Regions from separate parts of the Klebsiella sp. R445 genome, predicted to be linked through region 3. Evidence: predicted binding sites of a transcription regulator. Region 3 holds the regulator's gene; each other region holds the start of a gene.
The links. The regulator CRP, encoded in region 3, controls carbon source genes, mostly activating them, when cyclic AMP is high. The targets are predictions, from matches to a motif close to ATGTGANNNNNNTCACAT.
Positions count from the first base shown of each region.

Region 1: epd (erythrose-4-phosphate dehydrogenase) is a predicted target of CRP. The motif match lies at 4,689-4,706, and genes of this name have one in related genera.
Region 2: idnO (gluconate 5-dehydrogenase) is a predicted target of CRP. The motif match lies at 2,877-2,894, and genes of this name have one in related genera.
Region 4: ACMYSN_RS13205 (YjcB family protein) is a predicted target of CRP. The motif match lies at 5,091-5,108, and genes of this name have one in related genera.

Region 1 is NZ_CP180446.1:4,027,805-4,035,137, forward strand. It holds gene ACMYSN_RS18955 (thiamine pyrophosphate-binding protein) at 1-1,499, shown strand, start outside; gene loiP (M48 family metallopeptidase) at 1,542-2,300, opposite strand; gene tkt (transketolase family protein) at 2,578-4,569, shown strand; gene epd (erythrose-4-phosphate dehydrogenase) at 4,900-5,919, shown strand; gene pgk (phosphoglycerate kinase) at 5,997-7,160, shown strand.
Region 2 is NZ_CP180446.1:2,399,706-2,407,038, reverse strand. It holds gene carB (carbamoyl-phosphate synthase large subunit) at 1-492, shown strand, start outside; gene ACMYSN_RS11190 (YgdI/YgdR family lipoprotein) at 695-931, shown strand; gene ACMYSN_RS11185 (NanQ anomerase/TabA/YiaL family protein) at 986-1,453, opposite strand; gene ACMYSN_RS11180 (gluconokinase) at 1,450-1,980, opposite strand; gene idnO (gluconate 5-dehydrogenase) at 1,995-2,759, opposite strand; gene ACMYSN_RS11170 (LacI family DNA-binding transcriptional regulator) at 3,048-4,040, shown strand; gene ACMYSN_RS11165 (2-hydroxyacid dehydrogenase) at 4,251-5,201, shown strand; gene ACMYSN_RS11160 (MFS transporter) at 5,274-6,593, shown strand; gene kefF (glutathione-regulated potassium-efflux system oxidoreductase KefF) at 6,674-7,204, shown strand; gene kefC (glutathione-regulated potassium-efflux system protein) at 7,197-7,333, shown strand, end outside.
Region 3 is NZ_CP180446.1:3,622,963-3,630,295, forward strand. It holds gene ACMYSN_RS16850 (YccS/YhfK family putative transporter) at 1-859, opposite strand, end outside; gene crp (cAMP-activated global transcriptional regulator CRP) at 912-1,544, opposite strand; gene ACMYSN_RS16860 (OsmC family protein) at 1,850-2,254, shown strand; gene ACMYSN_RS16865 (phosphoribulokinase) at 2,323-3,192, opposite strand; gene ACMYSN_RS16870 (YheU family protein) at 3,229-3,447, opposite strand; gene ACMYSN_RS16875 (YheT family hydrolase) at 3,450-4,403, opposite strand; gene ACMYSN_RS16880 (TetR/AcrR family transcriptional regulator) at 4,641-5,258, opposite strand; gene ACMYSN_RS16885 (multidrug efflux RND transporter permease subunit) at 5,265-7,333, opposite strand, start outside.
Region 4 is NZ_CP180446.1:2,813,338-2,820,670, forward strand. It holds gene ACMYSN_RS13180 (NCS2 family permease) at 1-902, opposite strand, end outside; gene ACMYSN_RS13185 (glutathione S-transferase family protein) at 1,358-2,023, opposite strand; gene soxR (redox-sensitive transcriptional activator SoxR) at 2,282-2,743, opposite strand; gene soxS (superoxide response transcriptional regulator SoxS) at 2,828-3,157, shown strand; gene ACMYSN_RS13200 (EAL domain-containing protein) at 3,162-4,745, opposite strand; gene ACMYSN_RS13205 (YjcB family protein) at 5,233-5,514, shown strand; gene ACMYSN_RS13210 (fimbrial biogenesis chaperone) at 5,550-6,248, opposite strand; gene ecpD (fimbrial adhesin EcpD) at 6,217-7,333, opposite strand, start outside.

The sequences.
Region 1 (7,333 bases), 400 kb from region 3:
CGGCGCGCGGCGAAGCCGGCTCGGTCACCATGGCGGATGCCCACGGTCGCTTCTCCGGCCTTGGGGTGGCGCTGACCAGTACCGGCGCCGGAGCGGGCAACGCGGTTGGCGCGCTGGTCGAGGCGATGAACGCCGGTACGCCGCTGCTGCATCTGACCGGTCAGGTGGAGAAAACCTGGCTGGATGCGGATACCGGTTTTATTCACGAAACCCGCGATCAGCTGAGCTTCCTGAAAGCCAGCTCTAAACGCGCGTGGCGGATCAGCAATGCCAACCAGGCCATCGCGATTCTGCACAAAGCCATCCAGGAGGCACAGACGCCGCCGTGCGGGCCGGTTTCGGTGGAGATCCCGATTGATATTCAAGGGGCGAAAATACCACTGTCGCTGGTGACCGCACCACTGAGCACCGCGCCGGTAGCGTCCGCTGACCCGGCCATGGTGGATGCTCTGTGGGCGCAGCTGAAGCAGGCTAAACAGCCGCTGCTGTGGCTCGGCGGCGGCGCCATCGCCAGCGGAGAAGCGGTGAAGGCACTGGCGGATGCGGGGATCACCGTGATCTCCAGCACCCACGGACGCGGCATTCTGCCGGACAGCCATCGCGCCAGCCTGCGCGCGTTCCATAACTCGCCTTCCGTTGAGGCGCTGATGGCGCAATGTGATTTTACGCTGGTGGCGGGCTCGCGCCTGCGCAGCAACGAAACCCGCTCCTGGACGCTGGAGCTACCGTCTCCGCGGGTGCAGATTGATATCGACCCGGCGGCGGCCAGCCGTAACTATCTGATGGACAACACCGTGACGGCCGACTGCAGCGTGATGCTGAGCGCACTGGCGGCAAAGGCGCGGGGGCGTGAGTGGGGCAGTGCCCAGTGGGACGGGCAAATAAAAGCGGCGCTGGAGCTGGCAGAGCAGGGGCTACGCGAGCAATGCGGCGCCTATGCTCAGCTGAACGACGCTATTGCGCAGGCGTTGCCTGACGACGGTATTCTGGTTCGCGACATCACTGTTTCCGGTAGCCTGTGGGGCAGCCGTCTGTTCCGCGCCCATGGCCCGATGATGAACGTGCATTCGCTGGCCGGGGCCATTGGCATGGGGCTGCCGATGGCTATCGGGACCGCCATCGCGAACCCACAGCGCAAGATCGTTGGCCTGGTGGGCGACGGTGGCCTGAGCCTGAACCTGGGCGAGCTGGCGACGCTGGCGCAGGAAAAAGCCAACGTGACCTTGATTATCATGAACGATGGCGGCTATGGGGTGATGCGCGGTATTCAGGATAAATATTTTGGTGGTCGTCAGTATTACAACGAGCTGCATACGCCGGACTTCACGCTGCTGGCGCAGGCCATTGGTCTGCAGGCGTGGAGCGTTGAGCGGGCGGACGATTTCCGCGCGGTGATGACCGAAGCGCTGGCGATGCCGGGGCCATCGGTGGTTGAAGTCAGAATGGGTAGCATCGGCGCGTTGCGCTTTGCCGGGCCGCCGCAGAAGACCCTCTACTAGCCAGCTTCCCCCTCCCGTTATGCCCGTGAGGGGGAAAAGGCATTACTTAATGCCGTCCGCTTTCATGCGATCGCGGATGTGCTGGGCGCGTTCTTCAGATGCCGGGTGATCGTCAAACATCGAGCTTTGACGACCGGCTTCCAGTTTGGCCAGCTTCTCGAAGCTGGTGGCCAGCCCCGCTGGGTTAATTCCACGTTTGCGCAGCAGATCGTAGGAGTAGTCGTCGGCTTCTGATTCCTGGCGCTGGGAGAACTGCGAGTTCACCAGTTTTTCGCCGAGATCGCCGAGCTGAGATTGCGACAGGCTACCGACGATACCGCCAGCGGAGGCGGCTGCGGCGCGAACGGCGTTGGTGCCGAGGGCGACCTGCATACCTTTCTTCACATGGCCGAGGGCGACGTGGCCCATTTCATGGCCGATCACGGCTTCGACTTCGTTATCGTTCATGATATCCATCAGGCCGCTGTACACGCGGATACAACCGTTAGCCATCGCAAAGGCGTTCACGTCTTTGGTTTCATAGACTTTGTAATTCACCGGCTGGCCGTTGATGTTGTCGCCCAGCGCGGCGGCGATTTTACTCAGGCGCTGGCTGTACTGGCTGCTGGCAGGAGAAATCGTGGCTTTCGCATCCATCTCTTTGCAGGCCTGATCGCTTAAGGCTTTTACCTGCGCATCGTTCAGCGAGTAAGCCTGAAAAGCTTCTGCGCCGGAGCTGAGAAGGGCGTTGGAGTCCATGTTCTGACATCCGCTAAGGGTTGCGGCAATCCCAAGGGCAAGAATAGTTGAGCGAATTTTCATTTTTATCTTCCACAATCGTTCGATGATCTGTCTGAAAATGACGACGATAAGCCAGTCGCATCCTGCACAAATTATAAAGACTATTGCGCAACAAGGGTGAGAGGATTCCGGGGCAGCACAACGTGTTCCGGAGATTTCTTAAACCACAAAAGGATGCTCCATGTACATGCTTTGTCGCTTGGGTTACATTGTTGTCACTTTTTTCTGGCATAGCCCAAAATGCGCTCTCGTCAAGCCGTTAAGGGTATGACCTTCAACAGTCCGAACTGGAGTCAAAATGTCCTCACGTAAAGAGCTTGCTAACGCTATTCGTGCGCTGAGCATGGATGCTGTACAGAAAGCCAAATCCGGCCACCCGGGTGCCCCGATGGGTATGGCTGACATTGCCGAAGTCCTGTGGCGTGATTTCCTGAACCATAACCCACAGAATCCGTCCTGGGCCGATCGTGACCGCTTCGTGCTGTCCAATGGCCATGGCTCCATGCTGATCTACAGCCTGTTGCACCTCACCGGTTACGACCTGCCGATCGAAGAGCTGAAAAACTTCCGTCAGCTGCACTCTAAAACCCCGGGTCACCCGGAAGTGGGCTACACCGCGGGTGTGGAAACGACCACCGGTCCGCTGGGTCAGGGTATTGCTAACGCCGTAGGTATGGCTATCGCAGAAAAAACGCTGGCGGCGCAGTTCAACCGTCCGGGCCACGATATCGTTGACCACTTCACCTACGCCTTTATGGGCGACGGCTGCATGATGGAAGGGATCTCTCACGAGGTTTGCTCCCTGGCCGGTACCCTGAAACTGGGTAAACTGGTGGCGTTCTATGACGACAACGGTATCTCCATCGACGGTCACGTTGAAGGCTGGTTCACCGACGATACGGCAAAACGCTTTGAAGCTTACGGCTGGCACGTTGTGCGTGGCGTAGACGGTCACGACGCCGATGCCATCAAACGTGCAGTAGAAGAAGCGCGCGCGGTCACCGACAAACCGTCCCTGCTGATGTGCAAAACCATCATCGGTTTCGGTTCCCCGAACAAAGCCGGTACGCACGACTCCCACGGCGCACCGCTGGGCGACGCAGAAATTGCGCTGACCCGTGACGCGCTGGGCTGGCATCACCCGGCCTTCGAAATCCCGTCTGATATCTATGCGCAGTGGGATGCGAAAGAAGCCGGTCAGGCGAAAGAAGCCTCCTGGAACGAGAAGTTCGCAGCTTATGCGAAAGCCTTCCCGCAGGAAGCAGCTGAATTCACCCGTCGTATGAAAGGTGACATGCCGTCTGATTTCGATGCGAAAGCCAATGAATTCATCGCCAGACTGCAGGCTAATCCTTCCAAGATTGCCAGCCGTAAAGCGTCTCAGAATGCGATCGAAGCGTTCGGTCCGCTGCTGCCAGAGTTCCTCGGCGGTTCCGCTGACCTGGCGCCATCTAACCTGACTATCTGGTCTGGTTCGAAAGCGATTAACGAAGATACCGCCGGTAACTACATCCATTACGGCGTGCGTGAGTTCGGTATGACCGCTATCGCTAACGGTATCTCCCTGCACGGCGGCTTCCTGCCGTACACCTCGACCTTCCTGATGTTCGTCGAATATGCCCGTAACGCGGTGCGTATGGCGGCACTGATGAAGCAGCGTCAGGTGATGGTGTACACCCACGACTCTATCGGTCTGGGCGAAGATGGCCCGACTCACCAGCCGGTTGAGCAGGTTGCTTCCCTGCGCGTTACACCGAACATGTCCACCTGGCGTCCGTGTGACCAGGTTGAATCTGCGGTGGCGTGGAAATATGGCGTTGAGCGTCATGACGGCCCGACTGCGCTGATTCTGTCTCGTCAGAACCTGGCACAACAGGATCGTACCGAGCAGCAGCTGAAAGACATCGCTCGCGGTGGCTACGTGCTGAAAGATTGCGCAGGCCAGCCTGAGCTTATCTTCATCGCGACCGGTTCTGAAGTTGAGCTGGCGGTTGCCGCCTGGGACAAACTGACTGCCGAAGGCGTGAAGGCGCGCGTGGTTTCCATGCCGTCCACCGACGCGTTCGACAAGCAGGATGCCGCTTACCGCGAATCCGTGCTGCCGAAAGCCGTCTCTGCGCGTGTGGCCATTGAAGCCGGTATCGCTGATTACTGGTTCAAATACGTCGGCCTGAACGGCGCTATCGTCGGTATGACCACCTTCGGTGAGTCTGCGCCGGCAGAGCTGCTGTTCGAAGAGTTTGGCTTCACCGTGGAAAACGTGGTCGCCAAAGCGAAAGCGCTGCTGTAGTCGTCTGCATCCTGGTTATCCAGGGGCTAACGTCAGAAAAAACCGGGAATTTTCCCGGTTTTTTTTTATCTTCGTTATTCCCAAAAGCCGTCTGGCGATGGCATATTATTCCAACAAAAATGTGACGAATGTCAGATAACTCACTTCTTCCACTGGACAGCCATTCCTTTTATTCCTTGTTTCGCTTATTCTAGCTGAAGCGTTTCAGTCGTATAAATGTTCGACAATTAATCAATCAGTCGCAGTTTGCGACGGGTAAGGTTTCCCTTAAGGCGCGGCTGGATTACTCTGTCAGCCATCTCAAATCAGGGACAACCTTGCAGGAGACCTATGACCATACGCATCGCGATTAATGGCTTCGGTCGCATAGGACGCAACGTGGTTCGCGCGTTATACGAATCCGGGCGTCGTGCGGAAATTACCGTGGTGGCTATCAACGAACTGGCGGACGCCGCAGGCATCGCGCATTTGTTGAAATATGACACCAGCCATGGGCGCTTTGCCTGGGATGTTCGCCAGGAGCGAGAGCAGCTGTTTGTCGGCGATGATGCCATTCGCCTGCTGCACGAACCTTCGATTGCGGCGCTGCCCTGGCAGGAACTGGCGGTTGATATCGTTCTGGATTGTACCGGCGTGTATGGCAGTCGTGAGCATGGCGAAGCCCATCTTCAGGCTGGGGCAAAGAAAGTGCTCTTTTCCCATCCCGGTGCCAGCGATCTCGACGCGACCGTGGTATTTGGCGTGAACCACGAAGAGCTACGTGCCGAGCATCGTATTGTCTCTAACGCCTCCTGCACCACCAACTGCATTATCCCGGTCATAAAGCTGTTAGATGATGCCTACGGCATAGAGTCAGGAACGGTAACGACAATTCACTCCGCGATGCACGATCAGCAGGTGATCGATGCTTATCATCCGGACCTGCGGCGTACGCGTGCTGCGAGCCAGTCGATCATTCCGGTTGATACCAAATTGTCCGCGGGAATTACGCGAATTTTCCCGCAATTTAATGACCGTTTTGAGGCGATTGCGGTCCGCGTTCCGACGATTAATGTGACGGCGATCGACCTGAGCGTCACGGTGAGAAATCCCGTAAAAGCCAGTGAAGTCAACCAGTTGCTGCAAAAAGCAGCACAAGGTGCATTTCATGGTATAGTTGACTATACGGAATTGCCGTTGGTCTCGATAGATTTTAACCACGACCCGCACAGCGCCATCGTTGATGGCACGCAAACCCGGGTGAGTGGTGCCCATCTGATCAAAACACTGGTCTGGTGCGATAATGAATGGGGCTTTGCTAACCGGATGCTCGACACGACGTTAGCGATGGCCGTTATTGGTTTCAGGTGAGACATCCCTGCGCAAAATCGTTCGCGATCGCGCGTATGGCGTCTGCAAAACTTTAAGAATCATTGAGAGGATTCACCATGTCTGTAATTAAGATGACCGATCTGGATCTGGCTGGTAAACGCGTTTTCATCCGTGCCGATCTGAACGTACCAGTTAAAGACGGGAAAGTAACCAGCGACGCGCGTATCCGTGCTTCTCTGCCGACCATTGAGCTGGCTCTGAAACAGGGTGCTAAAGTGATGGTCACTTCTCACCTGGGTCGTCCGACCGAAGGCGAGTACAACGAAGAATTCTCTCTGCTGCCGGTTGTTAATTACCTGAAAGACAAACTGTCTAACCCGGTACGTCTGGTTAAAGATTACCTGGATGGCGTTGAAGTTGCCGCGGGTGAACTGGTGGTTCTGGAAAACGTTCGCTTTAACAAAGGCGAGAAGAAAGACGACGAAGCGCTGTCCAAAAAATACGCGGCACTGTGTGACGTGTTCGTGATGGATGCATTCGGTACTGCACACCGTGCACAGGCATCTACCCACGGTATCGGTAAATTCGCCGACGTCGCTTGCGCGGGCCCGCTGCTGGCTGCTGAGCTTGATGCGCTGGGTAAAGCGCTGAAAGAACCGGCTCGTCCGATGGTTGCTATCGTCGGTGGTTCTAAAGTTTCTACCAAACTGACCGTGCTGGACTCTCTGTCCAAAATCGCTGACCAGCTGATCGTTGGCGGTGGTATCGCCAACACCTTCGTTGCAGCCCAGGGCCACAACGTTGGTAAATCCCTGTATGAAGCAGACCTGGTTGATGAAGCTAAGCGCCTGCTGACCACCTGTGATATCCCGGTCCCGACAGACGTTCGCGTAGCCACTGAGTTCTCCGAAACCGCTACCGCAACCCTGAAATCTGTTAGCGACATCAAAGATGAAGAGCAGATTCTGGACCTGGGCGACGTTTCTGCACAGAAACTGGCTGATATCCTGAAAAACGCTAAAACTATTCTGTGGAATGGTCCGGTTGGCGTATTCGAATTCCCGAACTTCCGTAAAGGTACCGAAATCGTAGCTAACGCGATTGCTGACAGCGAAGGTTTCTCCATCGCAGGCGGCGGCGACACCCTGGCAGCGATCGACCTGTTCGGTATTTCGGACAAAATCTCCTACATCTCCACCGGCGGCGGCGCATTCCTCGAATTCGTGGAAGGCAAAGTACTGCCAGCTGTAGCGATGCTTGAAGAGCGCGCTAAGAAGTAAGTTTGATCAGGCGGGACATTCCCGCCTGTTTTACAAATAAAATTCAATTTGTTGCTTTAAATCGTTGGTGTTGCAGGAAGCGGGCAACAGCGCGAACGTCGGGGACTGACGTCACCGGGGAACGCGAGGTCAGCCAGAGGACTGCCACACCAGTGATGGCGAGCATAAACGGC
Region 2 (7,333 bases), 1.2 Mb from region 3:
CGCTCTACCGGGGAAGTGATGGGCGTAGGGCGTACCTTCGCGGAAGCGTTCGCGAAAGCGCAGCTGGGCAGCAGCTCAACCATGAAAAAACAGGGACGCGCGCTGCTCTCCGTTCGCGAAGGCGACAAAGAGCGTGTGGTTGACCTGGCGGCGAAACTGCTGAAGTTTGGTTTCGAACTGGATGCCACCCACGGCACCGCGATTGTGCTGGGGGAAGCCGGTATCAACCCGCGTCTGGTGAACAAGGTGCATGAAGGTCGTCCGCACATTCAGGACCGTATCAAGAATGGCGAATACACCTACATCATCAACACCACTGAAGGTCGTCAGGCGATTGAAGACTCCAAGCTGATTCGCCGCAGCGCCCTGCAGTACAAAGTTCATTACGACACGACCCTGAACGGCGGTTTCGCGACGGCAATGGCGCTGAACGCCAACGCTATCGAGAAGGTCACCTCGGTGCAGGAAATGCACGCGCAGATTAAGAAATAATGTAATCTGCCCGTAAAAAGCGCCTCCGGTGGTCGACCCCGGGGGCGCTTTTTTTTGCCTTGCGATCGGCTTAGAACAAAAACAAGAACATCCGCGTGAAAACACCACTTCGGAGAGTTCTGGTGTTCTCTCCCGGTTTGGTCAGCTAGCCTGAAGTGGTTAGGAAATAATTAATTTGACTGAATAACGGGAGAGAAACACGATGAAATACAATAAACCCCTCACCGCTGTGGTTTTCGCTGCTGCTGCACTGTTTACCGTAGCCGGGTGTTCATCCAATCAGTCGCTGAAAACTACCGATGGCAAAACCATTGTGACCGATGGTAAACCGCAGGTGGATGATGATACCGGCATGGTGTCCTACAAAAATGCGGAGACCGGTCGTACCGAGCAGATTAATCGCGATCAGGTTAAGTCGATGGACGAACTGGATAACTAAGAGACAAATTCATGTGGCCCCGCATGGAACGCGGCGGGGCCGATGGCTGACTGATTAAAGCAGCGCGTGGTCAATTTTGACGATAATTTTGCGTAGCGGTGCGCCGGCATCCATGGCGCTCATTGGTCGATGCAGTTCCCCGGGAAACAGGACGGCCAGCTCTTCAGGATGCAGATGAATCAGCGTTTCGCTGCTGATCTCCTCACAAAAGCCAATATCATGGGCGTCCTTAAACGGTCCGTCCGGCACAATCTCCAGGCCTTTGTTTCCGGCCCCGATAATCTCCTCACCTTGCAGCACAATATGAATATCGATGTACTGACGATGGTACTCCGGGCGCTGTTCCGCCAGCGGTTTCGTGCTGCCTTCAACAACGGTAAAAAACAGATTATCGCCATCGACGGTATATTTCCCCGGTGGCAGAGCGTGCGGCTCCTGCTGCAGTACCGCCTGCAGCGCTTTGCGGATAACCGGCGGGTAAAAACTATTTTTAGCGGCGGCGCTTAAGGTATCGATAATCATGCCGGGACTCCCTGCGTGGGTTGCGGGTTAAGTAATGTGATGGAGTGCGCCACAATGCTCGCGACATCGGGGGCGATATCCACCGCGACGATATCGCCTTCGCTGGCATCCGGGGTTTCCAGCGCGGCAAACTGGCTGCGCAGCAGGGCTTCCGGCATAAAGTGGCCCTTACGCGCCTGCATCCGTTGCAAAATGCAGTCGTAGTCGCCGGTCAGCCACAGGAAGCGTAAATGGGGGTTACCCTCGCGCAGCTGGTCGCGGTAGCGCTTTTTCAGCGCCGAGCACACCAGCACGCCGGATTCGTTCTTCTGTCCAAGGCTGAAAATCACATCGCCAATGCGCTCCAGCCACGGCTGGCGATCGTTGTCATCCAGCGGCTGACTGGCGGCCATTTTGACGATGTTCTGCCGGGGATGAAGATCGTCACCGTCGATAAACTTGGCGCCAAGCGCCTGGGCCAGCGCCTGACCCACGGTGGTCTTCCCGGTGCCCGACACGCCCATCAAAATAATGCATTGCCCTGCCATAATGCGCTCCTTAATCAGACGGCAACCAGCATGCCGCCGTCGACGAATAACAGATGTCCATTGACGAAATCGGATGCTTTGGAGGAGAGAAACACGGCGGCGCCAATCAGCTCTTGCGGATCGCCCCAGCGTGCGGCAGGCGTACGTTTACACAACCAGTCGGTAAAGGCCCGATCGTCCACCAGGGCCTGGGTCATGGCGGTTTTAAAATAGCCCGGGGCAATACCGTTGACCTGGATGTTATCGCGCGCCAGCTCGACGCACATGCCGCGAGTCAACATCTTCACCGCGCCTTTGGCGGCGGCGTACGGGGTAATCGTGTCGCGGCCCAGTTCGCTCTGCATGGAGCAGATATTGACGATTTTGCCGCGCCGACGGCTGACCATACGTTTGGCTACCGCCTGGGAGACCAGGAATACCGCGGTCTGGTTGACGGAAATAACGTCATGCCATTCCTGCACCGGAAATTCGGTAAAAGGATGGCGGCGCTGAATACCCGCGTTATTAAATAACACGTCAATCGCACCAATTTCGGTTTCAATTTTCGCAATTGCATTTTCAACCGCCTCGGCATCGGTAACATTAAATACCGCGGAGTGGGCAATGGCACCCTCATCACGTAATTTCATGACCGCATCATCCGCACGAGACGCCGAAATATCGTTGACAATAATTTCTGCGCCATATCGTGCAAGGCCTTGCGCCATGACAAAACCAATCCCTTGTCCTGCGCCAGTAATTAAAATACGTTTGCCTTGTAAGCTGAAAAGATCTTTCATCTTGATATCCTGATTAACGGCTGAATATAAATGATGTGGTGCGTGTTAATGCCGCTGATGGCAAAACATGACCCGCAACAACCTGTGCTCTATCTCACGGATTTTTGCCGGGTAAATCTGTGATGGAGATCACTCAAAATGGTGTTACGAAAAGGGGTTACGCTAAACGTGATGTCGGGTGGAAATTGCCATGGCTCAAGGGGTTAAGCGCAGAATGGTGTGATTCTCTTTTTCCTGAACGGCAGGCATAATGGCCTGATGCATTGGATGTATTTGACGGGTCGATAGATGAAAGTACAACGCATTACGCTCAATGATATTGCAGCGCTGGCTGGCGTAACCAAGATGACCGTCAGCCGCTATTTACGTACGCCGGACAAAGTCAAACCGGAGACCGCAGAACGTATCGCCAGCGTGATTGCGGAAATCGGTTATGAGCCCGATCCCGATATTCCGGCGATGACCAGCGTCGTCGTTCCGCGCATTGGCGTATTAATTCCCTCTTTTCATAACCAAATCTTCGCCGACCTGCTGGCGGGGATCGAATCGGTGACCGCGGCGCACGGCTACCAGACGCTGGTGGTCAACTACGATTACGATCGCCAGCGCGAAGAAGAACAGATCGCGGCGGTGCTGGCGTTTCATGTCAAAGGCCTGCTGCTGACCGAGTCGGTTCACACCCTGCGGGCGGATAAGTACCTCAACGCCGCCAAAATTCCTATCGCCGAAGTGATGGGGCTGGCGGAGAATCCCGGGCGCATCAACGTCGGGTTCGATAACTTCAAAGCCGGTTTTGACATGACCACGATGCTGCTGGCGAGCGGCAAGCGGCACATTATCTATTTCGGCTCGATGTCTGACGTGCGCGACGAGCAACGCTACGCCGGCTATTGCCAGGCGATGGAGAATGCCGGGCTGGCGACAGGGCGTATTGCGCCGAATAAGGTGTCGTCGGTGTCGATAGGAACCGGCATGATGAATCTGGCGCGGCAGATGTATGCCACCATGGACGGGATCCTCTGTACCAATGATGACCTGGCGGTGGGCGTGTTACAGGAGTGCCTCGCATCGGGTATCAATGTCCCGCAGGAGCTGGCGATCGCCGGTTTTCATGGCCTGGAGATCGGCCAGATTATCACCCCGCGGCTGGCCAGCGTGCTGACTCCGCGCTTTGAGATGGGTAAGGTCGCTACTGAGATTTTAATCAAAAAAATCAAAGGACTGCCGACCATTGAGAAAGTAGACCTGCACTACCGCCTGTCGCTGGGCGAAACGATTTAATCCCGCCTGTCGCGCGACGCCACGGTGTTAGCAAACCGTTAACGCCATGCCCCGCGTCACAGCGTGATACGTCGGTTTTGTCTTAGCGATCACGTAGAGGGTAACAGCAATTTTTAACACGATTCAGCGTGATGCAGATCGCAAAACGCCCCGCTAAAAACCCGTTTGATAGTGGCTACCGTTGTAACGAACCGTCAAACAGGTGATCTGATGAAGAGTACTCTTACCCGCGCCGTCCTTTTAGTGGCCCCCGTTATTGATGCACTGCAGGAGCAGCTGGCGGCCCATTTCCCGCTGCTGCGTCTGTACGAGCAGGACGATCCGATAGGTTTTCTGCGTGAGCAAGGCGAGAACATTGCCGCGGTTGTCACCCGTGGGGACATTGGCGTACAGAACAGCGTCCTTGAGCTGCTGCCGCACGTTGGCCTGATTGCCATTTTCGGCGTCGGTACCGATGCCGTTGATGTGGAATATGCTCGTACCCGGCAGATTAAGATCTCCATCACCTCCGGCGTACTGACCAATGACGTGGCGGATCTGGCGATGGGGCTGCTGCTGGCCGCCTCCCGCAATCTGTGTCAGGGCGATCGCTTTGTCCGGGAAGGGCGCTGGGAGAAGGGCGGGATGCCGCTGGCGACTCAGGTCAGCGGTAAGCGCATTGGCCTGCTGGGGATGGGCAATATCGGCCAGGCGATTGCCCGTCGCGCCCGCGGCTTCGACATGCAGGTGCTTTACACCGACCGCAAACCGGTGCCGGGTCTGGATTATCAGTGGTGTGCCGATCTGCATACCCTGGCCCACGAGAGCGATTTCCTGGTGATTGCGGCCTCCGGCGGCGAAGCCAATCGCGGGCTGATCGATTATTCAGTGTTTAACGTCATGCCGAAACAGGCGTGGCTGATCAACATCGCCCGCGGCTCGCTGGTGGATGAGAAGGCGTTGATACAGGCGTTACAAAACGGTGTTATCGCTGGGGCGGCTCTCGATGTGTTTGAAGACGAACCGCATGTGCCGGCGGCGCTGATTGCGCTAGATAATGTGGTGCTGCAACCGCACGTCGCCAGCGCGACCCATGAAACCCGACAGAAAATGAGTGAGGTAGTTTTTGCCAACGTGGCGGCTTATTTCGCCGACGCGCCATTGCCGAACGCGATTAATTAATTTCTCTCTCTTATTTCTGTACCCAGCTCGTATTCAATGACAACAATAACCTCTGCATAGAGAGCGCGAAATATGAATGATAAAATTCCCAGCACCCGCTGGTGGCGTATTATTACGCCGGTGTTGATCGCCTGTATTATTTCGTTTATGGACCGGGTTAATATTAGTTTCGCATTACCCGGTGGAATGGAAGAGGACTTAGGTATTACCAGCCAGATGGCCGGTGTTGCCAGCGGCATCTTTTTTATTGGTTATTTATTTTTGCAAATACCCGGTGGGCGAATTGCGGTAAACGGTAGCGGTAAGCGTTTTATTGCCTGGTCGCTGATGGCCTGGGCGGTCGTTTCGGTAGCCACCGGCTTCGTGACCCATGAATATCAACTGCTGGTGCTGCGTTTTATTCTCGGCGTGTCCGAGGGCGGCATGTTACCGGTGGTGTTGACGATGGTCAGCAACTGGTTCCCGGAAAAAGAGTTGGGGCGTGCCAACGCCTTCGTGATGATGTTCGCCCCGCTGGGCGGCATGTTGACCGCGCCGGTATCCGGGGCGATCATCGCCGCGCTCGACTGGCGCTGGCTGTTTATTATCGAAGGTCTGCTGTCGGTGGTAGTACTGGCGGTCTGGTGGTTCATGATCAGCGACCGCCCGGAAGAGGCCCGCTGGCTGCCGGAGAAAGAGCGTCACTACCTGGTCACTACGCTGGCCGCCGAGCGGGCGGCAAAACTGGCGGAAGATCCGGTCAGCAAGGCGCCGGTCAAAGATGTTTTCCGCAACGGCGGACTGATGAAACTGGTGATCCTCAACTTCTTCTATCAGACCGGTGATTATGGCTACACCTTGTGGCTGCCGACGATCCTCAAAGGACTGACCGGCGGCAGTATGGCCAGCGTGGGTCTCCTTGCGGTATTGCCGTTTGTGGCGACGCTTGCCGGGATCTATGTCATCTCGTTGTTCAGCGATCGCAGCGGCAAACGTCGTCTGTGGGTGCGCTTCTCGCTTTACAGCTTTGCGGCGGCGCTGGTGGCCTCGGTATTGCTGCGTGAGCACGTGGTGGCGGCCTATATCGCGCTGGTGATTTGCGGCTTTTTCCTCAAATCAGCCACCAGTCCGTTCTGGTCGATGCCGGGGCGGATCGCCTCTGCGGAAGTGGCCGGTAGCGCTCGCGGGGTGATTAATGGCCTGGGTAACCTCGGCGGCTTCTGTGGCCCGTATCTGGTGGGGGTAATGATCTACCTGTATGGCCAGAACGTGGCGGTTTGCGCCCTGGCTGGATCGCTAATCATTGCCGGGACCATGACCTTCCTGCTGCCGAAACGCTGCGATCTCAACGTTAGCGAACCCGAGGTTACCGGCAGTCCGCAGCCACATAAGGCCGGCAGTCCGCAGACATAAAATCAGGTTATGATTGTAAGCGCTTCGATTAACTGACTACACTCTTGCAGATTACAACGAGAGTTAACGCAGGCTAATCAATGATTCTGATAATTTATGCTCATCCCTATCCGCATCACTCGCATGCGAATAAGCGGATGCTGGAGCAGGCAAGGACGCTGGATGGCGTAGAAATACGCTCCCTCTACCAACTTTACCCCGACTTTAACATCGACATCGCCGCCGAACAGGCGGCGCTGGCGAAAGCCGATCTGATTATCTGGCAGCATCCGATGCAGTGGTACAGCGTTCCGCCGCTCATGAAGCTGTGGATGGATAAGGTGCTGTCGCACGGTTGGGCCTACGGTCACAACGGCATTGCGCTGCATGGAAAATCGCTGATGTGGGCGGTGACCACCGGCGGCGGCGAGAGCCACTTCGATATCGGCGCATTTCCTGGTTTTGACGTGCTGTCCCAGCCGCTACAGGCCACCGGGCTGTACTGCGGCATGAAATGGCTGCCGCCGTTCGCCATGCACTGTACGTTTATCTGTGACGATGAAACCCTTCAGGCGCAGGCGCGCCGCTATCGACAACGCTTAATTGAATGGCAGGAGGCACACCATGGATAGCCATACGCTGATACAGGCGCTGATTTATCTGGGGTCTGCCGCCCTGATTGTGCCGATTGCCGTGCGCCTTGGTCTGGGGTCGGTGCTGGGCTATCTGATCGCCGGGTGCATTATTGGGCCGTGGGGCCT
Region 3 (7,333 bases):
GATGGTACAGAATGTCGTCGGCCAGCACCCGCAAACGGGCGGCAACGGTTTGCGCGTTCCAGCGGATCACCGCCTCCGCGTGGCTACGCTCCACCAGCTTCTGGACTTCCTCAGGCTGATGCAGGCTGACGGAGATATGTTCCTGTAGATCCAGCGCCACCTGAAACGCCCGCAGCAGGCGCTTGTGATCGTTGCGCTGGTTCGCCGCCAGCATATGCATCTGCTGATAGCACTGGGTGATCAGGTCCACCACCTTTTGCTGGCGAGTGAGCAGCGGCGGGAGCGATGTCGCCGGGTCGATATGCTGAGTCAGCAGGCTGTATTTCGCTTCGCAGTAGTTAGCCAGCTCCCTGTAGAGCAGGCTCAGGGATTCACGTAGCGGCTGTTCACGCCAGAGCCAGAACCAGAACCAGCTAAACAATCCGTACCACAAGGTGCCGAGCGCGTAGATCAACAGCGGCTCCCAGATGGGCATGTTCCCGGCAAGGCTCAGGGTAAAGATGGCCGCAATCAGCGAGGCCGGGAGGAGTCTGGCATGGAGCGAGCTAATCTCTGCCGTCACGCCAAGCAGCAGCGCCAGGCCGCTAAGGATCAGGGGCAGCGGGATCTCCTGTTGCAGCAGTAGCTGGACCACCAGGCTACAGCCAGCAAACAGCGAGCCACCCACGATCAGGCGTTTGAAAAAGCGTTTGTGCGGGGTGTCCAGACCGGCGACGTTACAGCAGGCAGGCACTAAGGAGAACAGCAGACCCTGTTGCAGATGACCGAGGAGAAGACCGACCGCGACAGGCAAACACAACACCAGCGTTTGCCGCAGTGCATAGTTGACTTCCGGGTGGTAAATCAGCCTGCGCCACATCAGGGGGAGACAAAAACGGCGTATTGCGGGGGCAACACGCCGTTTTAACGACTTAACGCGTACCGTAAACGACGATAGTTTTACCGTGTGCGGAGATCAGATTCTGATCTTCCAGCATCTTCAGAATACGGCCGACGGTTTCACGAGAACAACCGACGATCTGACCAATTTCCTGGCGGGTAATTTTAATTTGCATACCATCAGGGTGGGTCATGGCATCCGGCTGTTTAGCCAGATTCAGCAGCGTCTGAGCGATACGACCGGTGACGTCGAGGAAGGCAAGGTTACCCACTTTTTCGGAGGTGACCTGCAGACGACGAGCCATCTGCGACGACAAGCGCATCAGAATATCCGGGTTAACCTGGATCAACTGACGGAATTTTTTGTAAGAGATTTCGGCCACTTCACATGCGGTTTTTGCACGTACCCAGGCGCTACGCTCCTGGCCTTCTTCAAACAAGCCTAATTCACCGATGAAATCGCCCTGGTTGAGGTAAGAGAGGATCATCTCTTTACCTTCTTCATCCTTGATGAGCACAGCCACAGAGCCTTTGACGATGTAGTACAACGTTTCTGCTTTTTCACCCTGGTGGATCAGCGTGCTTTTCGATGGGTACTTATGAATATGGCAATGAGACAAGAACCATTCGAGGGTAGGGTCTGTTTGCGGTTTGCCAAGCACCATGCGCGGTTATCCTCTGTTATAAGCTATCTCCGGGTGCCGACACTACACGGCATCCGGGCATGCAATCGTATTGTTTCCCTATGCCTGGGAAATGGCTGGTGATTTTTCTTCAGCCTGTAATGTGAACTCCTCTGCATACATGCAATACATTAATGTAATACTGTAGCATCCCGACTGTTTTAGCATAGCTTTTGCCGCATGTCTCCTGGTGTCTTGCTTCAGCATGATGTAGGTCGCCTTCCGTTGCGAGAATTGTTATGTGCGCGTAATCTGTCAGGAAAATTGCAACCTCGGAGTTAAATTTTATGCAAGCTCGTGTGAAATGGGTTGAAGGGTTAACCTTCATCGGAGAGTCCGCATCAGGTCACCAGATTCTGATGGACGGCAACTCCGGAGATAAAGCGCCAAGCCCGATGGAAATGGTGTTGATGGCGGCGGGCGGATGCAGCGCGATTGATGTTGTGTCTATTTTGCAGAAAGGGCGTCACGACGTGACCAACTGTGAGGTGAAGCTGACTTCTGAACGCCGGGAAGAGGCGCCGCGCCTGTTTACCCATATCAACATGCATTTCATTGTGACTGGCAAAGAGCTGAAGGATGCGGCGGTATCGCGTGCGGTGGATCTGTCGGCAGAGAAATATTGCTCGGTGGCGCTGATGCTGCAAAAAGCAGTCAACATCACCCACACCTATGAAGTCATTGAAGGCTAACTGACGGCCGGATAGTGCCAGGTAGCAGAGAACAACCCCAGTCGTTATACGTCCGGGGTTTTTTATGGCTAGTCGATCTTTCTGCCTTCCATCAGGCGCTCTACCAGCGGCGTCATGATCAGCTCCATCGCCAGACCCATTTTGCCCCCCGGAACCACCAGCGTATTGATATGCGAGATAAACGATCCCTGCAGCATCGCGAGCAGCCACGGGAAATCGATATCCTGCAGATTACGGAAGTGGATCACCACAAAACTTTCATCCAGTGAAGGGATGCCTTTCGCCGCAAACGGGTTCGAGGTATCGACGGTGGGGACTCGCTGGAAGTTGATATGGGTACGGGAAAACTGCGGGGTGATGAAGTTGATGTAGTCCTCCATCGAACGCACCACGGAATCCATTACCGCTTCACGGGAATGGCCGCGCTCGCTGGTATCCCGGATAAGTTTCTGGATCCATTCCAGATTGACAATCGGCACCACCCCGACCAGCAGGTCGACATTTTGCGCGACGTTGTACTGCGGGGTGACCACGCCGCCGTGCAGCCCTTCATAAAACAGGACGTCGGTCGGTTCCGGGAGCGGTTGCCACGGCGTGAAGGTACCTGGAACCTGATTCCACGGGACCGCTTCGTCATAGGTATGCAGGTATTTTCGCGACTGGCCGCTGCCGTTGCGCCCGTATTCAAGGAAGGTATTTTCCAGCAGGCCGAAGTCGTTGGCTTCCGGACCGAAGTAACTGATGTGCTTGCCCTGATCGCGCGCTTTGCGGATCGCCATGTCCATTTCCGGGCGGGTGTAGCGATGGAAGCTGTCGCCTTCGACTTCCGCAGAACGTAGATTCAGCTGTGCGAAAATTTTACGAAAGGCGAGGCTGGTGGTCGTGGTTCCCGCGCCGCTGGAACCCGTGACGGCAATCACCGGATGTTTGGCAGACATAACAACTCCCAGATTAAACGATGGTGTGGTGCCGCCTTAGCCGTGGAACTGCTTGCGGGGCATAATGTTGACCGTTTCGTGTAGTTCAGACCACACCAGCACGGCTTCTCCGCTTTTTAACTGTTGTTTGACGTCGGCGACTTTATCCACCAGCGAGCGTTCATGTTCACCATAATCGGTGCCTTCACGCAATACAAAGCTTTCGATCAGGTTATCCAGCGTTTCGGGATCCAGATCGTGCCAGGGAATAATCATATTTATGCTCCCAACCAACGGGTTAACCAGTCCGGAATGCGTCGTTCCAGCCACATTTCCGGCTTACGCAGCGTGCCGCCAACGAACCCGACGTGCCCGCCTTGCTCGGTCAGCTGATATTCCACATTTGCCGGCAGCTGTTCCTGCGGCGGGATAGAGTGGTGATCCATGAAAGGATCGTCCTTCGCGTGAATGATCAGCGTCGGCGTGGTGATATCACTTAATCGCGGCATCGCGCTGCACTGGCGATAGTAGTCTAGCGCACCGGCGAAGCCGTGGATTTTCGCGGTGATCATATCGTCAAACTCGCGGATGCGGCGCATCCCTTTGAGCTGGCGTAAATCGACCGGTAGCGAACCCGGGTAGGCCTTCAGCTTACGGGCCGCATTGGCCTTTAACAGGTTAAGCAGATAGCGCTGATAGACCCGGGAAAAGCCTTTATCCATATGATAGCTGCAGGCTTCCAGCATGAAGGGGGCTGAGACGATCACCGCGGCGTCCAGCGGGGCGTTATCGCCTTCTTTTGCCAGCAGGCAGCCCAGCATGTTCCCCCCCAGTGAATAGCCAACGGCGGCGGTCGGGACCGTACCAAATTCACGTTGCAGCCAGTGCAGAAACCAGCTGCCGTCTTCGGTTTCGCCAGAATGATAGATCCGGTTATTACGATTGGGTTCACCGCTACAGCCGCGAAAATGCATCACCACGCCAAGCCAGCCGCGCTGCATGGCAGCATGAATCAGACCGTGGGCGTAGGGGCTGTGCAGGCTGCCTTCCAGGCCATGAAAAACGACCAGCCGCGGTTTGTGCCGTGCCAGGGAGGGGTCTTCGCTCCATGCCAGATCGACAAAATCACCGTCCGGAAGCTCGAGGCGTTGCCAGAAGGGTGTGAAGCCCAGTTTGCGACGGATCAGACGCGGAAGCATGGTTTGCAGATGACGATTACCCACGCCGCGCATCGGATGAAACTCGCGCGAATCGTCTTCAGGGGGCGTCATTTCTGTGGGGGTGATTTCAACCATAGCACCAGAGCAATTAATAAACTAATACAACACTATACCGCGCACGAGGTGCGCCGGTTATCCAATATGTGGTCTTACGGCCAGCTCTATAGGTTACACGAAATTGCGGCCGGGTGATGACTGGAGTACGCGCTGCCGGAAATTATCGCACCCGGCAGGCGTCTGTCTGGCGGCTCAGGAGTGGTAATGCCAGGCGCTGAGGAAAGTGGTGACGGCGGACTTAGCTAGCGGCTCCAGCAGGGCGGGATCAAGGGCCTGCTGCGAGATCAGCGCCGCCGGTAACGGGTAACCCATCACCGACCCAAGGAACAATCTGGCCTGAATCTCGGGTTCCGTCATGGTCAGGGTGCCGCGCGCATTTTGCGTGCTGAGTATCTCAACCAGCACGGTCAACACCCGGCCCGCCGGCCGTTGTTCGAGTGCCGCGTACAGCTCGGGCTTTTGCACCAGCACCTGGATCAGCAGGCGCTGAAAACGGATATTTTCCTCGCTGTAAAAATGCGCCTGCACGACACGGGCAAAACCGAGCAGCAGCGCTGGCAGGTCGTGCTGCTTATCCTGCAGCAGCTGACGCAGCGGCGGCTGCATTTTCCCGTTTAAATAGGAAAAGCTCTCCAGCAGCAGCGCATCTTTACCACCCGGGAAGTGGTTATAGAGCGTGGGGCGGGAGCTTCCTGCTTCAGCAGCGATGGCGTCGAGGGAGACGTCCAGCCCGTGCTTTAAAAAAAGTTCGCATGCGGTATGTAAAATGCGGGGGCGTGCGGTCATCGGACGCCCACGTTGGTTAGCCATCAATTGCTATCCTTTGTGTTTTCCTTTTAGGGAGTGGATCCCCTGCTGGATCAGGATGAAAAAAAGCGGGACCAGGAGCAGCGTCAGGAGTGTCCCGGAAAGCATTCCGCCGATCACCGCGGTTCCGATTTCCGTGCGGCTCGACGCACCAGCTCCGCTAGAGAGTACCAGAGGGATGGCGCCAGCAACAAATGCCAGCGACGTCATTATGATCGGCCGTAAACGCAGGCGCGCGCCTTCAAGGGTGGCTTCCACCAGCTTTTGGCCTGCCGCCAGCCTCGTCTGGGCGAACTCAACGATCAAGATGGCATTTTTAGCCGACAGCCCCATGGTGGTCAGCATCCCGACCTGAAAGTAAATATCGTTATCAAAACCGGCCAGCGTCGATGCGCTTACGGCCCCCAATATGCCCGGTGGAATGATCAACATGACGGCCAACGGAATTGACCAGCTCTCATAGAGCGCGGCAAGACAGAGGAAAATAAAGATCGCGGAGGCAAGGTAAACCCACAGCGTCTGCCCCGATGAGGCCTGTTCCTGGTACGACAAACCGCTCCATTGCAGACCGAAGCCATCCAGGCCCTGTACTAATGAGGTCATCTCATTCATTGCGCTACCGGAGCTGATACCGCTGGCGGCGCTTCCCTGGAACTGGACCGCCGACAGGCCGTTAAATCGCTGCAGCATCTGCGGCCCGGTGGTCCATTGCATCGACGCGAAGCTGTTGAAAGAGGCCATGTTGTCTTCACTGCCGCGTACAAACCAGGCGGCGAGACTTTCGGGGCTGGAGCGCCACGGGGCATCGCCTTGCATGTAAACACGTTTGATACGTCCGCGGTCGACAAAATCGTTAACGTAAGCGCCCCCCCAGGCGGCGGCGATGGTCTCGTTGATGTCAGCCTGCGCCAGCCCCTGAGATTCGGCCTTTAGACGATCCACCTCAATGTGCAGCTGGGATTTTTCATCAAGGCTGTTGAGCCTCACTGCATCGAGATTGCTGTTGGCTGTCGCCATCGACAGCAGGTTTTTTTGTGCCGCCAGTAGCGCGTCATACCCTTGCGCCGACTGGTCCTGCAGCCACAGCTCAAAGCCGCTGGATTGCCCAAGCCCGCGAACGGCCGGCGGGGCGGAAACGCTAATCGTCGCGTTGGTCGATGCCCTGAAGTACTGATTGGCGCGAGCAATAATCGACTGGGCGCTGTTTTCCGTACCCTGGCGTTCGTCCCAGCGTTTTAACTCGACAAACGCCATACCGACGTTTTGCCCGCTGCCGGCGTTATTACGCCCGGTGACCATAAAAATGACGTTCAGGTTGTCTTTCTCTTTGGTCATAAAATAGTTTGAAATGTCTTTTCCCGCCTGCTCGGTCATCGACATCGGCGAGCCGGACGGCAGCGTAAACTGAATGGCGACTGACCCCTGATCCTCCTCCGGCAGGAAACCGGTGGGCAGGCGTTGATACTGCCAGAGCATCAACAGGATCAGCAGGAGAGTGAGCAGGCAGTTGCGTAAGGGCCGGCGGGCGATGCGCTGCAGAATAACCAGATAGCGGTTTTGGCTTTTTTCGACGCCGTGGTTAAACCAGCGGAAAAAGCGGCCTTGCTTTGCGTGACCGGGCTTGAGCAAATGCGCGCACAAGGTCGGGGTCAGCGTCAGCGCTACCAGCGCGGACAGGCTCATGGCGGTCACGATCGTGGCGGTAAACTGCCGGTAGATGATGCCAACGGAGCCGCCAAAAAAGGCCATGGGAACAAAGACGGCCGACAGCACCATCGCGATGCCGATTAGCGCTCCGGTAACCTCATTCATCGAGCGTAGCGTCGCCTCTACCGGGCCGAGTCCCTCTTCAGCCATTACCCGCTCGACGTTTTCGACCACCACGATAGCATCATCGACCAGCAGGCCTATCGCCAGAACCATTGCGAACAGCGTCAGGGTATTGATGTTGTAGCCGAGCACGCTAAGGATGCCAAAGGTGCCAAGCAGGACGACCGGGACGGTGACCGTCGGGATCAGCGTCGCACGCCAGTTTTGCAGGAACAAGTACATGACGATCACCACCAGAATGATGGCTT
Region 4 (7,333 bases), 810 kb from region 3:
GTGGTCAGCGCTTTGCCGCCGTTAATAATCTGTCCGTCTTTATCCAGCAGGTTAGCCTGACCCGCCACTGCACGAATGGTGCCGGTCGCATCAAACACCGCGGTCATCACCAGCGCCAGTACGCTAGGCAGTACCACCGGATTCAGCGCCCCCATAATGTCCAGGCTGCCAATCAGCGAGTTGCCTTGGTCATCGCTCAGCGAAGGCATCGCGAAAATGCCGGAGAAGTGAACGTTCGGGTCAAAGATCAGGCCGACAATAGAAACACCGATAATCGTCAGCAGAATACCGCCCGGGACTTTCATTTTTTCCAGGCCAATAATCACCGCCAGGCCAATCAGGGACATGATCACCGGGAAGCTGTCGAAGTTACCCAGCGCGACCGGCAGGCCGTCCAGCGGGTTTTTAATGACCAGACCCACGCCGTTAGCGGCGATCAGCAGCAGAAACAGGCCGATACCAATCCCGGTACCGTGCGCAACGCCCTGCGGTAAATTGCGCAGGATCCAGCTACGAATGCCGGTGGCGGAGATCACCGTAAACAGCACACCCATCAGGAATACAGCACCCAGCGCTACCGGGATACTGATGTGTTGCCCCAGTACCAGACTGAAGGCGGTAAACGCGGTCAGCGAAATAGCACAACCGATCGCCAGCGGCAGGTTTGCCCACAGCCCCATCACCAGAGAGCCGACACCTGCGACCAGACAGGTGGAAACAAACACCGCGGCCGGAGGGAACCCGGCTTTCCCCAGCATGCCTGGGACAACAATGACCGAGTACACCATCGCCAGAAAAGTGGTTAAACCGGCGACAATCTCCTGACGAACGGAGCTGCCACGAGCTGAAATTTTAAACCAGGCGTCTAGTGAACCGCCGGTACGCGCTGAAGGCGTAGACATAGAAAACGTCCCCTGAAAATTTTTATCGTTTGTCTGCATACGTGATGGACCATCCACTGCCAGTTAAACGCGATCTCCTTGTGCTGCTTGCAACGCCAGGGGGGCTGCAAAAAGCAAACGTTTAACTCCACGCATACAATACGGTGGTCAGAATAAATTTACCCACCTCCCCGCAAAGGAGGATATACCCGTCATCCTTCAAGTTGCCTGCGCATTGTTGTCCTGCAACTCGAATTATTTCTGGGATAAATAGCGAGCAAAATAAAAAAGCAAACGATTATCCAGCCTTTAGATGGGCCTTTTCAACTGATGTTTACGCTAATTCGCTAAATTTTGCTTATGACGCTCACGAAATAACCAGCCGATGCGCAAACGTTGTCGTTCATGCGCAATCCGGTAACATTTTTGTATTGCGCTGATAGCAATTCCTGGCGGTCATCACAAAAATCACTACTTCACTCCGGCAGGGTGAACGGACCGCCGCGTTCAATCGCCCGTTGCCAGGCCGGACGCTGTTCCACCTGCTGCACCCAGCGCCGGATGTGCGGCAAATCGGCAATACCACCGCGCGCCAGCAGCGCCATCACCGGAAAACTGAGCTGGATATCGGCCATGCTCAGCGTTGCCCCCGCAAACCACGGCTGGCTGGCAAGATGCTCTTCTATATAGCGGGCGTGAGTGGCAATTTGTCGATCCAGCCAGGCTTTCTGCACGCCCTTGCCCAGCACGTTACCCAGCGTTCGCATGCCGAGAGGGATCGGCGGTTTGCCGAGGCTGGCAAAAACCAGCTTCATCAACAGCAGCGGCATCAGCGAACCCTCGGCATAATGCAGCCAGAAACGATATTGCAGCTTGTCGGCGGTCCCCTGCGGCCTGAACTGCTGTTCGCTATCGTAGGTTTCCTGCAAATATTCCAGAATCGCGCCCGACTCCGCCAGCACGTAGCCGTTATCTTCCACCACCGGCGATTTGCCAAGCGGATGGATCTTTTTCAGTTCCGGGGGCGCCAGCATGTTCTTCTGCCGCTGGTAGCTGACCACGCGATAGGGCAGCTGGAGTTCTTCAAGCGCCCACAGCACGCGCTGCGATCGCGATTGATTGAGGTGATGCACCGTCAGCATGGAGATTCTCCCGTCAGTTGTTCGAATTAACTATAGGAACTGACGACGATTGGCGGAAAAATTTCGGCGAAATAAACCGGTGAAATGACGGGGCTGTGCCACAATTAAATTGTCGACGCAATCCGGAACCTCCATCAACATCTTGCGCAATACTGAGGGGAGTCGACGTCGGGGGAAACCCTCCTGCGAACCAGTAGGATAGAGTAAAAGACAAAGACCGGAAAACAACTAAAGCGCCCTGTTGTGGCGCTTTAGTTTTTATACGTCATCTTCCAGCAGTCGCGCCCCAGTCCCCTCTTCACCCAGTTTATCTCCCGGGTTACGCAACGGGCAGTCGCGCCGTGACAGGCAACCGCAACCAATACAGCCATCCAGTTGATCGCGCAGCGCGGTAAGGGTATGGATGCGGCGGTCCAGCTCTTCCCGCCACTGCGACGAGAGCTGCTTCCACTCTTTGGCGCTCAGGTTATGCCCCTCCGGCAATACGCCAAACGCATCGCCGATGGTCGCCAGCGGGATACCGATACGCTGGGCAATTTTAATGATCGCCACCGCACGTAGCACGTCACGTCGATAGCGCCGCTGATTGCCGGTATTGCGCTGGCTGTGAATCAGCCCTTTGCTCTCGTAGAAATGCAGAGCCGAGACGGCAACACCGGTACGTTTTGCCACCTCGCCTGGGGTCAGCAGCATTTTAATGCGGGTCGATTTCTTTTCCATAAAGCGCTTTACCTCAAGTTAACTTGAGGAATTATACTCGCCCACAGACAAAACGACGAATCGAGAATTGAGAGAGGCCGCTTTATGTCCCATCAGGATATTATCCAAACGCTTATTGAATGGATTGATGAACATATCGATCAACCACTTAACATTGATGTAGTCGCCAGAAAATCAGGTTACTCGAAATGGTACCTTCAGCGGATGTTCCGTGCCGTGATGCATCAAACGTTGGGTGATTACATCCGCCAGCGCCGGTTGCTGATGGCAGCAGAAGCGCTCAGAACGACGCAGCGACCGATCTTTGATATTGCGATGGATCTGGGGTACGTGTCGCAGCAGACCTTCTCACGGGTGTTCCGCCGGGAGTTTGATCGAACCCCTAGCGACTACCGCCATCAGATTTCTGCCTGACCGTTCAGGCACTGGGGCTGAGCAGCCTGGGCGCGTTCGCCAGCCACAACCTGAACTCCTGCGGCGGCATCGCTTTGGCAAAGTGCCAGCCCTGGCAATACTGCACGCCACGTTGTCGTAGCCAGTTCACCTGCTCTATCGTTTCCACCCCTTCAGCAACGGTCTTTAAATGCAAGCTGCGCGCCATTTCAATAATATGCTCGACGATCATGTAGCTGGTACTGTTGGTCGTCAGCGTATCGATAAACGACTTATCGATCTTGAGGATATCCACGTTCAGCAGGTGGAGATTGTGCAGGTTTGAATAGCCGGTGCCAAAATCATCAATGGCAATTTCATACCCGGCTTCACGGAAGGCCTGGATCACCGGCATGGATTTGTGCACATCGATAAACCCGCGCTCGGTCACTTCAATTTTAATCTGGTCGATACTTACCGCGTAGCTGCTGGCCTTTTCACTGATTCTGGCGATCAGCCTTGATGAGTAAAAATCCGTGGCCGACAGGTTAATGGCGATATACAGATGAGGATGCCGGGAGAGAAACTCCCCCAGTTCAGCAAACAGTTCATCCACCACATAGTCGGTAATCTGGGCGATCATCCCTTCGCTTTCCGCCAGCGGAATAAACTCCGCCGGGCTCATCACCGTCCCCTCACATCCCGGCCAGCGCAGCAGTGCTTCAGCCCCCACACAGCGGTTATGTTGAATATCGATGATGGGCTGGTAGTGCAGGCGCAACTGGCGGTGGTTTAGCGCCCGCTGCAGCATATTGCGCGGGGAATCGTATTGCTTACGGGTTCGCGACCAGACCAGTAAAATCAGGAGGCTGCAAATGAAGCCCAGCGGCAGCGTGACGGTGAGCTGATCAAAAAAGACCTGGTAATAGCTGGCGTACGACGTAGACATGATCACCGCGATGGGGCGAATGGTGGAGCGAGCCACGGTATAAACCCGGTTATCCTGGCGGAATAAGGTGCTATCGTGTCCTACCAGTCTGTGCAGCAACTCGGCATCAGCATTTTTGCTGGTAGAGAAAAAGAGGTTAGTTTTGGTATCGAACAAGCCATAGGCTAAATCTTTATCGCTGGATATTAAGGCGCTGTAGGACAGAGGATTAATAACCGCGACGTAGTGCCCTTTTTGCATATAGGTCATGGCAAAACCAGGATAGAAAGGCGTATCCCGATAATAGTAAATAGCGATATCGGGCGCTTTTGTATAATTTGCCGCCGGCGTTCGCCACGGGGTCTTCGGGTGAACCGAGGTGGAACAATCAAACTGCGTCCCGTCAGCGTAAATTAAATCATCGACGTAAAGCAGACTGCGCACGATCCCCAGCATATATTGCTGGTGCTCGGGAGAACAGATTACCCCTTTATATTGCAAGGCTTTTTTCCGTGCCAGCTCCACCTCATCGACCACCAGCTCCGTTTTTTGCAACGCCAGCTGCGAGAACGAACGGAGCCGATCGCCGGTTTCCGCTTTCGCTCTCAGCTGGGCAAACCACAGCGCCAGAACGATGGGCAGTAAGACCACCAGGGCAAGGCCCAATATACGCAAGGGCTTGCGCAGCGTGCGACGATTCATTTCCGTTGTTTATCCATGCGATATGCCTTAATCACGGTAAAAGATCACACCCATTGTTTACAGCAGTGACTATTTTTGGCAATCAGCCAGTTGGTGTAAAAACCCCATCGTCAATAATGATGAATAATACTAAGTTCGCGGGCAATCGAGAAACTTTCTCGGCATTATGCGAGTCCGACCACTCAGTAATTCGGTTTATCCGTATCATTGCCGAGAATAAATCATTAAAACCGCAGATAACGTTCATAAATAATAGGTCATATATCGCGCCAATAACCATATTAATAATATGGTTTAAAAACAGATAAAAAAACGCGCATTTTGGACTGGTGAATAAAACAGCAAATGTGATATAGTTCACACAACTTAGTGAAACAAGAACACTGTTTCATTACTTTCCTGATTGCCTAAAGATAGCCAGAGCGCCACGTCATCGTCAGTCTCGCCAGGTTGTCAAAGGCACCCGATCTTTTTGAGGATGAGGTTGATGGCTTCCATTACTACCAGTGTCATACTGTTGCGCTGGCCGCTAGTGAGCGCGGTTTTGATGTTTTTGGCCAGCTCGATGAACATTCAGCTACGTAAAAGTGACTATGCCGGTTTAGCCGTCATTTGCAGCTGTCTTGGCCTGGCTGCGGCCTGCTGGTTCGCCACCGGCCTGCTGGGTATCACACTGCTGGATGTCGCTAAAATCTGGGGCAATATCAAAGACGTGATGATTGACGTCATGAGTCAGACGCCGCCGCAATGGCCGATGGTCATGACCTGATCGCCAGACCATTTAACGGACAGCTCTGACGCCGTCTATTCGCAATCCTTTGATATCTTAATAAATTTATCATTATAGATAATATATTTATTGCCAGGCTGGCGCAGTGCCGCCTGGCGAAGCACATCTCCAGGCCGCAAATACCAGGCCTCTCCCTCTTCTTCCGTTGAATCGCACCCGGGTTTAATCAACAGCTTAAACCAGGTATTGCCGCTGTTACTGAGACTCCCCGCCTTGGGATCGAAGGCCCAGCGAAACTGCACCTGCCGCGGACGCACCACCAGGATAGTCTCCATCACCACTACCGGATCGATACCGACCATTCCTCCCGCCGCATTACGCGCGACGCGATTGCGCGTCGGGATTTCACGAAACGACACCCGGTAATAGCGTTCACGGTTATCCTGCGGGCCATGATAATAAAATTTAAAATACTCGCCCTGCCCGGCCTGTAACGTCAGCTGGCGCGGAGCAAACAGCAGTTCGCCATCCGCAGGACGGGAGCGCACTTCATTGCCACCAGGACGGTCGATACCAACCACGGAGACCTGATACAGCCGCGCGCTCTTATTGTTATTCAGGACCCGTTTAGCAACAAATTGCTCCTCAGCCCCCAGCGAAAAAGTCAGATTGCCGACGGAGATCGCCTGGCCCACCATCGGCAGCCCCAGCAGTAGTAACCACCCGGCGACTCTGAACCGCTTAATTAATATTGCGCCACGTCGCCTGAACATGAATCTCTCCTGAAGCACTTACTTCGCCAAACCAGCCCTCGTCATTAATGGTTCTTAATGAGATAGCATCGTTCATCGGGATGGAAAATTTAACCGTTGTCTTATTCATCACGCCAACATCGCCGGACGCATCGGTCCACGGCGTCGTCAGCCACAGCGCATCCGTCATATCGTTCCAGTGACTATCGCAGCCTGCGTCGTACGTTTTGATCGCGCCGCTTTGGGTCGTCAGCGAGAGCTGCGCCGGGAAAGGCACCTTTGCCGTGCCATCTGCCGAGGTAAAAAGACAGTACGAACGACCGGCAATGGACTGTGCCGGGCCATCCACTTTAATCAGGACCTCATCGGCGGCGGTTCTGCCGCTGGTGGTCACGATGTAGCCAAAATCAAGCGCAGGCTCCCCGGCCCCGACATTGCCTTCTCGTGATGGCGAACTGGTGTACTCATCCGAAATAATGCTGATGCTGAAATCACGCGGCTTGATAACCAGCGAGTTAGAGGTGGAAAACTCATACCAGCCGGACTCCGGCGAGGTGGTGTTCTGGAAACGAAAGTTAAACAGATCCTGGGTGTTGATATCGCTGATCCCCTGCGCCACCATCTGCTTAAAGAAGTTGCTGGAAAAGAAGATGTAGACCGAATCCGAGGCTTTCATTTCGTTAAAGGTATAGTAGTAAGCGGTGCCGCTGACCGGCTTCCAGCTATTGCCGTTGAGGCTGAACTGCATATCGTAACTGCCCACCGCCGAGGCCAGCGAGGAGTTACTAATCGCCGGGAAGATATGGATCGAGGTATTGCTCAGCCCGTTATGCTGCAACGCATAGTCGACCATCTTGCAGCTCAGCCCGCTGCGGGTGCCAATGGTCTGCTCCTGACAATTACTATTTCCTTCCCCCAGCGTCGGGATCCCATCGCTGTTGATAAACACTTCGGTCAAGGAGTGCGTATTGATGAGCTTTAAGCTTGCCGCTTTGGTGTGGGTGACGTTACGCACATACCAGGAACCGGACGCCTGGTCCTTACAACGTGCGCCGCTGGTGGCATCGTAGGCGACGGAGGTCTGACAGGCATTGATGGTCATCGAC